Regions from separate parts of the Petrocella sp. genome, predicted to be linked through region 1. Evidence: riboswitches for the same ligand, from Rfam matches in the RefSeq annotation. Region 1 holds a riboswitch; each other region holds the start of a gene.

Region 1 (4,294 bases):
TGTATCTTCAATACGAATCAAGCCACGGTATATTTCTCGAATTTCTATATCGGACATGTTCAGTTCACTGGTTACAATGGAATAATAGCCATCATATTTCTTTTCTTCTTCGATCTTCTCTAAATTCAAAGCCAATGATTTACCCTTAACTATCTCTCCAGTACTTTTGTCAAAGGCTATGTTAAGGACATATGAGGCTGAGCCAGCAGAAGTTACTTTGTCATATTTTTTTGGGTGACTAATCATATCTTTGGCTCGTTGAATCATAACTTCTCTATCAGCTTGCTGTTTCTTTGCATATTTTTCTGAGTAATAGACCATTTGTTTCTGATCGACAGAGACATCTTTTTTCAATGGATTTTTTCTTCCTGGTTTTGTCACATTTACGTGAAGTGTTTTGGGATAGATTCTTGATTTGTGTTTGAAGGCTATTTCTTCCCCATCATCATTAGTGATTTTATCAACACGATACCCAGCTGAGACAACCCATTCTTTAAAATCTGCATCAGCGCCTCTGATGGACTGGCCGTAGACATAACCGTCTCGTTGATTATAATCTCCTTTATTATCGCCGTTTAGATAGTAGATATTGTCTGAGGTATTTAATCCTCTGTCAGCTACAAAAATAATGCGACTATCTGAAAATTCATTTTTAATGCGGTTAATTATAGGACGCATATGGACCTTTTCGGATTCGTTTCCGGGGAACAAATCAAAAGCGAGAGGAATCCCATTTCTATCCATCAACAACCCCATTTCAACTATGGGATCAGGGCGATGGTTTTTTTCTGGTCCACGTTTTCTGTATTTCGTAGAAACAGGGTTGCCGTCCTTATCGACAGGATTTCCGTTATCATCCAGTGTGTCCATGTCTGACCGCCCAATATCAAAGTAATAATTCGTACAGTCAAAATAAGCTACTGACATATCTCTTGAACAAATATTTGAGGAACGATCATAAATCCATTTTTGAAGAGCTTCATTATTGTTGGAGATAATGTCTAGTGCGTGGTAGACATCGTCAAGCGAAAAATCTTTGAAGTCTTCAAAGAAGAAATTTCGGGCATCATAAGTTCCTTTCTTTGAGGATGGTCTTAGAATTCGTGAAAATACTAGTAAGCGAAAAATTTGGTTCACGCTAAATTCTATGGAAAGATTGCGTGTCTTCCAGTTCCAAAACTTGTCCAACTCTAATCTTTTATACAATTCTTTCAATACAACATAGCCAATGTTGCGAACATCGTTTGTATCTATTCCCATTTTTGTATGAGAGTCAATCTTAATGTTGATTGATTTTTCGGATTTTTTTTGTTCTGTCATCTCCAAGGCTTTTTGAGTGAAGAAAGCGATAGGATCGTCATGTTCAGATTTTAAAGATTCAAGGTATCCAAGACTCTGGATTGTACGAGTTCGGCTTTGCTTGCTGGAACTATCATAATAGCTTTCTTGAATGGCAAGGTAAATACCTTGTGGACGTTTGATTTTACGTAAGTACATAGGCTAAACCTCCTTGCCATCGAGACGATACTCGATAATCAAAGCATCGACTACAGCTTCCGTCTGTCGGCCTAACATATGGAAATGATGTTTAATGCCAGCGTAAACGGAACCATACCAAGTGAGGTCTTTGCTTATTTCTAATAGATAATGATTTCTGTGTTTGTTTTTATAGGCATCATCTGTATAGATAACATCATTTTCGTCACTGAAAACAAGACGATCAAAAATGCTTTCAACTGAATCTGTTAATACGATGGGGAATATATCTGAAGAAGACAAGAGAGCATAAATGGGTTGTATATAGGACAATGGAGTGATAGCGATAACTTTGTTGCCTTTATGAGAGATGAGAGCATTGATAACTTCGCAACGTATTCTATCGCGTTCGCGCAGTGTTCTATTTGTCACAAAATTTTCCAATGTAGTATTGAGATTCTTTTTAACTTCTTCATCAAAATCGTAAAAATCATAACTTAAACGTTGAGCAAGCAGCCTGCCAGCAACGGTTTTGCCCACATTTGAAACACCGAATAATAGTATGTTCATAAAGCGTCCTCCTCTGGAATATACTATTATTATAACATGTATCGCTATATTGCGCCATATATAAAACACAAAAAGTAGACAAGAAAATACCAGTAACCACCAGTAACCACAAGGGATTGCTGGATTGTTTTTAGATATTCACTTCAAAACTCAGGTGGGATACCAATATGGTCTTATATACTCAAAAAAGTAGAAAAGAAATTGAGCATATAAGACTATTAATATTTGAAAACAGATTGACAGTATATAAAATATGATGATATTATATCTTTAATGATAATTTAAAGGCAAACTTATCGAAAGATAAGGACGCAAAGCCAAAGGACCTTAAAGAAAGAGAAAAGGTAGCCGGTTGCATGAATCAAGGATGCTTCCTGGCTTTTTTTTGTATATTTATTGGATTCATACAAGTTAAGGAATGGGCTTAACCGATTGAATAAAGATAGTGTACCCTCCGCTATCAACATGGATTTTGTAAGAGGGGAACATGAGATAGGGGAGCGTAGATGAATAGACTTTAATGGGACACTTGGTCTACTCGGAGCTAATAGTGTAACCGACCTTCTTAGAATCCAACAAATTTTAAGAGGAGAAAAAGAAAATGAAAAGAATGAAGAGAGTTTTAGCAATTGTTTTGTGTTTTACAATTCTTTTGCAAGTTGCACACATCAGTGCTTTTGCAGAGACAAACCCAAATCATCCTGACATTATAGGGCATTGGGCAGAAAAAGAAATTAAGGAATTAATTGACAAAGAAGTTGTAGAGGGTACTCAAATTGACAATATTTATTACATAATGCCTGAAAAAATGATAACAAGGGCAGAGTTTATAACGCTTGTACTCAGGGCACTCTATTCAGAATCGGAATTAGTGGATTTAACATCGGAAGTAAGCAGTGATGTAGCGTACTCTGATATATTGAATCATTGGGGCAAAGACAATATCCTAATAGGAAAGTCATTAGGTTTAATTGAAGGATATAAAGATGGCTCCTTTAAGCCAAGTGCCTATATTACCAGATCAGAAATTGTAACACTTATTATGCGAGTAGAAGGTTTTGAGAACATAGGCCAAGAAGTTTATAATTTTAATGATTTAGAATCTACCTTTTGGGCATATGAAGCCATCCAGCAAGCAGTTAATTTAGGATTAGTTCAAGGCTATCCAGATAAGCATTTTGCGATAAATGCGAATGCAAAAAGAGCTGAAGCCATGGTCATTATAAACAGATTATTAGAACTTTTTGATAAAGATATAGAGAATGATAAAGAGATAGAAGACCCCATAATCCCAGAAGGCATCATAAAAGAAGAAGATAAAACAACATCGAGTACAGGAGGCTCTTCATCCGGTGGAAGTACGAATGCTCTAACATATAAACTAGAAGTTGAAACGATAATAGGTGGAGAAGTTAACATAAGTATTGTAGGAAATCATGCACCTGGAGCAAGAGTAAATGTAAAAGTAGTACCAGAAAAATACTATAATTTTACGGAATGGGCATCAACTGGTGGAGGCTCTTTTGACGACAAAACTTCAAAAGAAACAACATTTACCATGCCAGCAAGCAATGTAACAATAAGCGCAATTTTGACCTTGGAATTTGATGAATATGGCGATGAAGATAATGATGGCCTTTTAAATATTTATGAAGTATTTTATGGTACAGATCCTTATAATCTGGATACAGATGGTGACGGCCTTACAGATTATTATGAAGTATATTACACAGGAACCAATCCTTTAGAAGTTGATTCGGATAATAATGGCATCTTAGATGGGGATGAGGACTTTGACGGAGATGGCCTAACCAATTTAGAAGAACAAGTATTAGGTACGAATCCATGGGATGTTGACACCGATGGAGATGGTCTTAGTGATTATGATGAGATGAATATTCATTCCACAAATCCATTACTGTATGATACGGATAATGATGGATTAAGTGATTCAAAAGAACTTGAAGTAGGAACGGATCCAACAAATCCGGATACAAATGGAAATGGAATCCTAGATGGCGATGAAATATTTTTAATAACAAAAACAGCCTCACAGGAAGAAACAGACCTTAGAGCGGTCCCTACAATAACGATGAATATACCAGGAAGACTGATAGATACTTTGTCTATACGAAAAGTATCCGGGGATAACTTTTATTTGCCGGAAGATATGCCGGGTTATGTTGGTGCGGGCTATGAATTTGATTTAGATGGAACTTTTGATTCAGCAGAGCTAACATTTGCCTTT
Region 2 (4,294 bases), on a different contig from region 1:
TATATCAAATAGTTGTTCGCTTTGATTTCTGAATGGTTCGTCATAATAATATACCATTAACCTTTCACCTGAAATACCTAAGAATATAGCTTTTTATGTCTATGCTAAAGTGTCAAAACTAAGTTTCACTAAATTCGCCTGCCATATGTAGATTACGTTGATACATTCATAACTACATATGGTAGGTGAAAGTTCAACTATATAGTTTTTACGCCTTAACCAATAATCTATTATAAAATAACGATTTTCATTCAAATAAAGCATTAACCTTAGTTAATGCTTTATTTGAATATACATGAAATAAATTAATAATTATTTAACTCCGAGGTAGAACCCACTGTTCAGTTAATACAACTTCTAATTCAATAATTTCTGGCTTTTTCCACTCTTTCTTCACACTAACACCTCCTTCATCTTTTTTATGATTTAGTATACTATTTAGTATACTATTTATTACGCTTCTTAATATATAAACCTAACCCGGATATACTGCTTCCTAGTAGCATCAATATACCAATTGGTGTTCCTGATGTTTCAGGTAAAGCTTGAGGTATGATTATAGCTTCATCTAAAATAACCTCTTCAAGCTCTGGCACCGCTTCAGGTATTTCTACTATTTCATCCGGTATTTCTATTTCTTCTGGTTCTGGTTCTGGTTCTGGATCTGGTTCTGGTTCTGGATCTGGATCTGGATCTGGGTCACGATCTCTACTTCTTCTTGTATAACTGAAGTCTCTGGTTGCTATAATATCTTCATCATCGACAAATACTAACGTTTGAGAATCTTTAATCTCTTCTTCATAGTCAACGTCCAGTGCAATTGTCCTAAAAACTCTGTTTGAATCATTATTAGTAGATTTTAATAGCACTTCCAAATCTTCATCGTCACCTGTTTTGGTGTCATCACCTGTTTGGATGTCGTCACCTGTTTTAGTGTCATCACCTGTTTGGATGTCGTCACCTGTTTTAGTGTCGTCACCTGTTTTAGTGTCGTCACCTGTTTGGATGTCGTCATCTGTTTTGGTGTCGTCACCTGTTTGGATGTCGTCATCTGTTTTGGTGTCGTTACCTGTTTGGATGTCGTCATCTGTTTTGGTGTCATCTTCTAAAGTTTCTTTATATTCAACCTCTACAGGTATAGGTATCAATTCAGTATGTGTGCCTGTCAACCTATACGCTTCAACCAATGTGCCTTTTAATGTTATTCTAAGATTTTCATTAGCAGGCAAATTACTTTCACTGATGGTCAACTCGACAGATACTAAAAAATCTCCATTTCGGGTTAAGTCTTCAGTCAATATACTTTTATTATATGATAATTGAGCATTAAGTTCTTCAGTGTCCACTTTCGTACCATCTGGCAACTGAATGTAATAATCAAAGTTCAGTGTCACAATGCCACCGGATCTTCTATAGCTTGGGCTTGTTATAACCGCTTCATACTCATTCGGTGATGCCATTGGTGATAATTCCAAAAAATAATTATAAAGCATTGTAATATCACTATTTGCTACAGGTGAATACATTGGTGTTCCATTTACTATTTTCCATATTGCATATTGAGTAGCTGTTATTACATCATCTTTACTTAGGCTTTCCACCTCTAGATTGTCTTCAATTTCCTTCAAGTTAAGATAGGGTAGAGAGTGAGCTAATATCGCCCTAACCATATTATCATCATTATTATCACCAAGCGGGATAATGTCTCCGTAAACTGAGTCTACAAACATCTCCATGGTTTCATCAAAACAATATGCTTGCAATAAATCGCCTGTTTTTATGTCATATAAATTAAAAATAAAAGTATTGTCAACATCTGCCCCCCGTATAAAGCCATCCAAACCGCCACCAGGATATGGTGTCCAGTAAAAACTACTACCAAATACACTTGTTGACATCAATAATGACATAATTAAAATACTCGATAGGACCAAACTTAATTTCTTTTTTATTTTATAGTTTTTCATCTTCTTCTCCTCTACAATAGTCGGATATCATTGTTCAGCTACTATTGCCCTTAAATAAAGTATTAGCAGAATCTTGTTTATATTCCCCTCATAACTTACTATAACATTGTAATATTTCGCAAATACCAACAAATATTTGGAAATAAAAAAAGCTGCTTATTATTTTAAGCAGCCGAACTATCATAGTCTAAACCTTAGATTCTAGCTTTGCGCCCTTCTTTTTCAAGAAGTTTGCCAAAATATTATGTTTTATATTTATAAAACTAATCCTTATTACCTATTATATCATTTTTGCACCATAAGTCAATCCTTACTAGAAGAATAAATATATTATTTATTCTTCTTTTTTTTCGACTTTGTCACAACCACACCTATTATTTTCGCATTTACCATCTCTAACATATCATGCATTTTAATTAAGTGGTCTTTACGAGTTTCATTAAGAGCGGCAATAAGAATAACACCATCGACGATCCTTGATAAAACCGTTCCATCTGAATAGTTCATAATAGGTGGTACATCCATCAATACAACATCATACTCCGCCTTCATCTCCTCTATCAAGGGCATAATTTCCGGCCTTGCATAGAGTTCAAGGTTGGATACTGATGAAGTACCTGCTGTCAAAATACTTAAGCCCTTTATTTGTATGTTTTTATTTACACAGTCTTTTAATTGTTTCTTTTCAAAAAGTAAGTTTGTTAAACCCGGCCGTTTAGGCACCTCAAATAGATTATAGATCTTAGGGTGTCTATAGTCGCCTTCAACCAATAGTACTTTTTTTCCTAACTGGGCTAAGGATACAGCCAGATTTGTTATAACTGCTGTTTTATCATCATCTTCATTGGCGCTTGCCAACATGATGATTTTTTTTCCACTACTTACGTTTATATGACTAAGTATAGATCTTAGAATCTTGTACGCTTCAGATACATATGAATCAGGTTCACTTATGATAATGATTTTTTCTTTTTTCATAATCTATTAGCCTCCATTGTATAACTAGGTAACTCGGCTAATATTGGTAACCCTAAAAGCGCTTCTATTTCTTCAACGTTCTGTAATATTTTTTTGGCCAATACTGCTTTATAAATCATAAACCCTAGACCTAGCAATAAACCTAAGCTACTACCTACCATCATAAATATGATAGCAGATGGTCCTATAGGACGTTCAGGTGCACGCGCTTCATCAATAATCTGAATGTTATCCAAGCCTACAATTCCCGTCACCGCTATAGAAAGTTGATTTGTATATGCATTTGCCACTTCAGCTGCTATTTTAGGATTGTTGTCTCTATAGCCTATAGAAAACAAACGCGTTGTTCCAATATTAGCAATACTCATATTTTCTCTTAAATCTTCAATCGGTATGCTTAAATTAAGCTCATTAATAACATTTTCTGCTACTAATCTGGTCCTTAGTATTTCTTTATAGTCGTTAATTAATTGTTGCGTCATTTCAAATTCTTGAATCATGATTCTTGTATCTGCGTCTACGCCTGATGGATTTCCTATAAATATTGTTGTGTGAGCTTCATATTCAGGCGCAACAATGATCGTTCCTACCACAAAAGATATCAATATGCCGACTAATATAAAACCTATCAGTATCCACCATTTTTTTATACACGTATTCAAAAAATCACTAAAACTAATCTCCAGGAAGTTCCCCATAGCAGTCTCCTTAATAAACCTTCTTATATTTTATCGTAATGAATTAATACCTATCATCTTATTAACTCAGCTTATCTTAGCATTCATTGGCCAACTTATCAAGACCTGACAGTTCAAAGCAATTATTTTATTCATCTTCAAAATTTACGGCATCCTTATAGCTGATCTCATATAAATAACCCTTATCAATTTTTAATATTCTATCGCAGATTTTTAATGCAGATAATCTATGGGTTATAATAATACAAGTTGGTGATTGCTCTAATGACTGTATTGTTTTTAATACTTGCACTTCTGTTTTTGAGTCTAAAGCTGAAGTGGCCTCATCTAAAATAAGAATAGGTGCTTTATGAAGCAGTGCTCTTGCAATGGCAATTCTTTGAGTTTGTCCTTCAGATAGTCCAACCCCCCTTTCGCCAATGTGAGTCGCCATAACATTTTCAGTTTCTCGAATGAAATCCCATGCACTTGCAGCTTTTGCGGCCTCCTTTAGTTCCTCTTCTGTTGCATCCTCTTTACCCAGTCTTAAGTTATCTTCTATAGAGCCCGAAAAAATATTGTTACCTTGTGGAACATAGGAAATGAACCCTCTTGCCTTAGTACTCACCTCATACTCTTTTTCTCCATCTAGTATAGATATATGACCCTTTA
Region 3 (4,294 bases), on a different contig from region 1:
GATGATCATTATATCTCACCAAATCAGTTCATCCCCCTTGCAGAGCAGACTAGACTCATCATTCCTATTGGCGAGTTTGTACTTAAAGAGGCTTTTAAGCTTGCTGAAGATTTCTACAAATCTAATACATCTATTGTTGTTGCCGTCAATATTTCTGCCGTGCAACTCAAATGGGATTTTTTATTCGCTCAGGTTATGCGTTTGAAGCAAATCTATGCCTTTCCTAATGAAAACATTGAATTTGAAGTGACTGAAAGTCTTCTCATAACGAATGAAGATGAAGCTATTGATGTGATTATTGAATTAAAACACATGGGCTTTCTCATTACCATAGATGACTTTGGCACAGGCTATGCTTCACTTAGCTACTTAAAACGATTTCCCTTTGAACGTATTAAGATTGACCGAAACTTTATTAAAGATTATCCTAAAACGGATGATGGTAGCATAGCAAAGCTGATCATTAATCTAGCAAAAAACATGAATATCGAAATCGTTGCAGAAGGCATTAAAACCTTAGAACAATTAGAATTTCTAAAACAACATGATTGTCATATCATACAAGGTTATTATTTCTCCAAACCTTTACCCAAAGATGGCTTAATGAAATATATTCATGAGATGAATGATTGAAATATGTAATCTTGGCAAGAAAAGAAGCTTGGCTTCGTTATGATCCCTGCTCATATTTCTGAATGGTTCGACAGGAAAGGTCTTTGACGTATTCTGCCACGCTTTTTGGCTGAATACTAAAGTATGACTTTCCTTGAGAACAATAAAAAGGAGTTGAACGTTTCGATTCAACTCCTTTTTTCCTATGCTACTGTATAGTATCTACTATTGTATCTACTATATTGTATCTTCACTATCGACCACTACTGAATCTTCTTCTGTTGGATCCACGACAACTTCATTTTCTTCATCTGTGATTTCTTCAACGACTTCATCTGCTATAATCTCTTCATCTACTTCAATGGTTTGAGCTTCTTCATCCCAAGTAACCTTTAGCCCTAGGTTCTCAGCAATAAATCTTAATGGCACCATGGTTCTATTGTTCATGACATCGGCAGGTACATCTATTGTCGCTTCAACATCGTTGACATAGGTCATATTGTTTAATAAGTCAAAGACGATTGTTGTACCATCTTTAACAATTGTTACAAGTTTTTCTTCACTGTTCCACGTTACGGTCGCTCCCATTGCTTCTGTAATAGCTCTAACCGGAATAAGGGTTCTACCTTCTTTTATAACCGGCGGAGTATCAAACTTGACATCTCTGTTTTTAAAAAACACATTTTCAACTGGAATCGTTCTCATATTTTTTAGATTATTAAAGCTTTTATAGACTTCTTGTAGCTGGCTTAGTTCTTCTTCTGTGTACTTACTTCTTGCAATCTGCTTCATTAGCGCAAGCTTATTCTTCAAATCCGTTTTGTAGGTGTCTTTTTCAAGCTTCAATGCTTCAAGTTCAGCTCTTAGGCTTTCTATTAATGCTGTATCACCCGCTTCTTCTGCAGCTTCAAGTTCTTCTTCTAAAGCATCTAGTTGCTCTTCTAGACTATCTTTTAGCTCTTCTAGCTGGTCCTTTTCTTGTTCTAAAAGTTGCTTTTCAAGCTTCCAAGCATTTTTCATTTCCTTACTCTTACCTTTTCCCTTATTACCCTCTTCTTCTACTTCTGCATCATCATCGGTTGTTACTTCTTCATCAGCTTCACTTACTGGTGATGTCAGATCCACCTCTTCTGCAAATGATACCGCTGAAAATGCAAATGTCAGTACAAAAATCATAAGTAATGCTAATACTTTGTTGAATTTTTTCATCTTAGTTCCTCCTTAATGAATGATTGTTTTTTAATCCTCAAAGCACAAAAAAAGCTCTGGTTGGATTGCCAAACAGAGCTAATACATTATTCCTGTATTTTCAGTATTTGGTAACCCGGCTACCTTGGTCATAATCACCTTAAGGCCCGTGGCTTTGCGTCCCCAAATTTCCTTGGGTTTGCCTTTATCGTTTACTTGATAACTTTATTACTTGTACTACAAAGTATAGTCTTATAGAACCGTTTTGTCAATGATTCAAAGAATGCAGGTCACTGTTTTCATACCCTAATCTTGATGGCATTAAAAGATTCTTGAAAAACTTTTATGCGGTCTTCTTCAGTAAACGCTTCTAAAGCTATGAGCTGTTCGGTAATGTTCCCTAGAGCTGTCGCTTCTTTTACGCCATAAACAAGTTGTTTTTTGCTGTATTTTTTGATCAACTGACATAGTAACTGATCTTGGACGCCACCACCAAAAATACAAACACGATCATATTTTTTTCCTATGGCTGTTTCAATTTCAGATAGTGTTTTTGTAATCTGTTTTGCAAGACTTTCTTCAATAACACGTACAATCTCGCCTATACTCTTTGGCACTTGTTGCTTTGTTTCTTTACAATAATCTTGAACCTTAATCGGCATATCTCCGGGTTCAAAAAACCGAGGGTCATTAATATCGATTTCACTTCTAATGACTGTGCCCTTTGCTAATTCAACCATTTCACCAAAGTCAATATTCATACCATTGTTTTCCCAGTATTTTTTGGATTCTTGTAAAATCCAGAGTCCGACATGATTTTTCAGAAGATTCACCGACGGATAGGATCCACCTTCATTGGCCAGGCCATATTCAATCACCTTTTCATTCATGGTCATCTGCTCTTGCTTGGCACCGACAATAATCCATGTTCCGGTAGCAATAAACAGATAGTCGTCTTCCATCGGTAAGCTTTGTAAAGCCAGTGACGTATCGTGACTTGTCACCGAGATAACATCTAATGACTCAATACCTAGTTCATTTATGATCTCATTCTTCACAGATCCTAGGTTTGTGCCTGATTGTATAATCGGCATAAATAATGATTTTTTGAATCCAAGATCTTGAATCAATGATGTGTTCCAATTCATGGTTTTATAGTCAAAAAGTTGTGTTGTCGTTGCCATACTGTATTCCGATAGCTTTTTACCTGTTAAAAAGTAATTGAATAGATCCGGAATATTAAGAATAACATCCGCATGATCCCATCGTATATAACGATCTACCATTAATTGATTAATCGTATTATAGCTCACACAGTCCATACCCGTTTCACTTTTTAATGATGCCTCATTTTTCTTTTCTAAAAGTAGGGCTAAACCTTGGTTACATCGTTCATCTCTATAATGTATTGGGTTTGCCATCAATTCACCTTCTACATCCAATACACCATAATCCACACCCCAAGAATCTATCCCAATACTTTGAATTTTGCAACCTAGATTTTTGGATTTTATCAATGCTGTTTTTAATTCAAAAAGTAAGCGTGGAAAGTCCCAATAGAGATGGTTATTCATTTTTACCGGGCTATTGGAGAACCGATGGACTTCATGTAAGACAATCTTCCCTCGGTTGTATTCTCCAATGATAGCACGTCCGTTACTTGCACCTAAATCAAAGGCTAAAACTTGCATCTAAGAACCTCCTTTTGCTTATTTTTTATAAAGAGCTCCATAGGTTTGACATGCTCTAAAATCTGCGCCTTCTAAATCTTTGCTTCCAAATCCACGCCATGCTTTCGGTCTGAATATACGATGAGAATCAACATTATGCATACTTACCGGTATTCTTAACATAGATGCCAGTGTAATGAGTTGATCACCTATATGTCCATAGCTAATAGCGCCATGATTAGCACCCCATGTATCCATAACCGAATAGACATCTTCAAATGCACCTTCACCTGTTAAAATCGGTACAAACCAAGTTGTCGGCCAAGCTGGATCTGTTCTTTGGTCCAAGGTTTGATGCACTTCATCCTCTAACTCTACCGTGTAGCCTTCTGCAATCTGTAAAACCGGACCAAGGCCTTTAATAATATTAATTCTAGACATGGTCACCGGCATATTCCCTCTTGTAACAAAACGTGTTGAGAACCCACCACCACAGAAATACTCGCTATTTGCCGGGCAGAATCTTGTGGCATCAAGACAGCGTTTTACCTCATCTTCTTGAATCTCCCAATAAGGTTTCATCATTGGTTGTCCATCTATATCACTTTGCTGCCCAGTTCCATCAAGGGTTGTTGAACCACTATTTATTAAATGAATGATACCATTTTTGGCAAGACCTGTAAGTTCATGTCCCGTTACGCGTTTAACAGCCTCTGGACTCCAATAGGTTCTTACATCTGAGAATATTTGGGCTGTCCCAGTTAATAGATGACCAAATAGCATTGGTGCCCCATTTAGGCTATCATTCTCTGTGGCAACTATAA

What was found. Region 1 has a riboswitch for cyclic di-GMP ahead of AC6F8J_RS02240 (S-layer homology domain-containing protein). Riboswitches for the same ligand answer to the same signal wherever they lie in the genome.
Region 2: another riboswitch for cyclic di-GMP. It lies ahead of AC6F8J_RS14570 (Cys-Gln thioester bond-forming surface protein); the one in region 1 lies ahead of AC6F8J_RS02240 (S-layer homology domain-containing protein).
Region 3: another riboswitch for cyclic di-GMP. It lies ahead of AC6F8J_RS05920 (stalk domain-containing protein); the one in region 1 lies ahead of AC6F8J_RS02240 (S-layer homology domain-containing protein).

Annotation. Positions count from the first base shown of each region.
Region 1 is NZ_JCBCDA010000019.1:478-4,771, reverse strand. It holds gene AC6F8J_RS02250 (IS1634 family transposase) at 1-1,497, opposite strand, end outside; gene AC6F8J_RS02245 (shikimate kinase) at 1,501-2,046, opposite strand; cyclic di-GMP riboswitch class I at 2,323-2,406, shown strand; cyclic di-GMP riboswitch class II at 2,534-2,617, shown strand; partial or broken gene AC6F8J_RS02240 (S-layer homology domain-containing protein) at 2,648-4,294, shown strand, end outside.
Region 2 is NZ_JCBCDA010000131.1:4,813-9,106, reverse strand. It holds gene AC6F8J_RS14570 (Cys-Gln thioester bond-forming surface protein) at 447-1,967, opposite strand; cyclic di-GMP riboswitch class I at 2,132-2,213, opposite strand; gene AC6F8J_RS14565 (polysaccharide biosynthesis tyrosine autokinase) at 2,298-2,945, opposite strand; gene AC6F8J_RS14560 (Wzz/FepE/Etk N-terminal domain-containing protein) at 2,942-3,643, opposite strand; gene AC6F8J_RS14555 (ATP-binding cassette domain-containing protein) at 3,771-4,294, opposite strand, start outside.
Region 3 is NZ_JCBCDA010000049.1:27,562-31,855, forward strand. It holds gene AC6F8J_RS05915 (EAL domain-containing protein) at 1-633, shown strand, start outside; gene AC6F8J_RS05920 (stalk domain-containing protein) at 850-1,821, opposite strand; cyclic di-GMP riboswitch class I at 1,928-2,014, opposite strand; gene AC6F8J_RS05925 (FGGY family carbohydrate kinase) at 2,100-3,491, opposite strand; gene AC6F8J_RS05930 (L-fucose isomerase) at 3,510-4,294, opposite strand, start outside.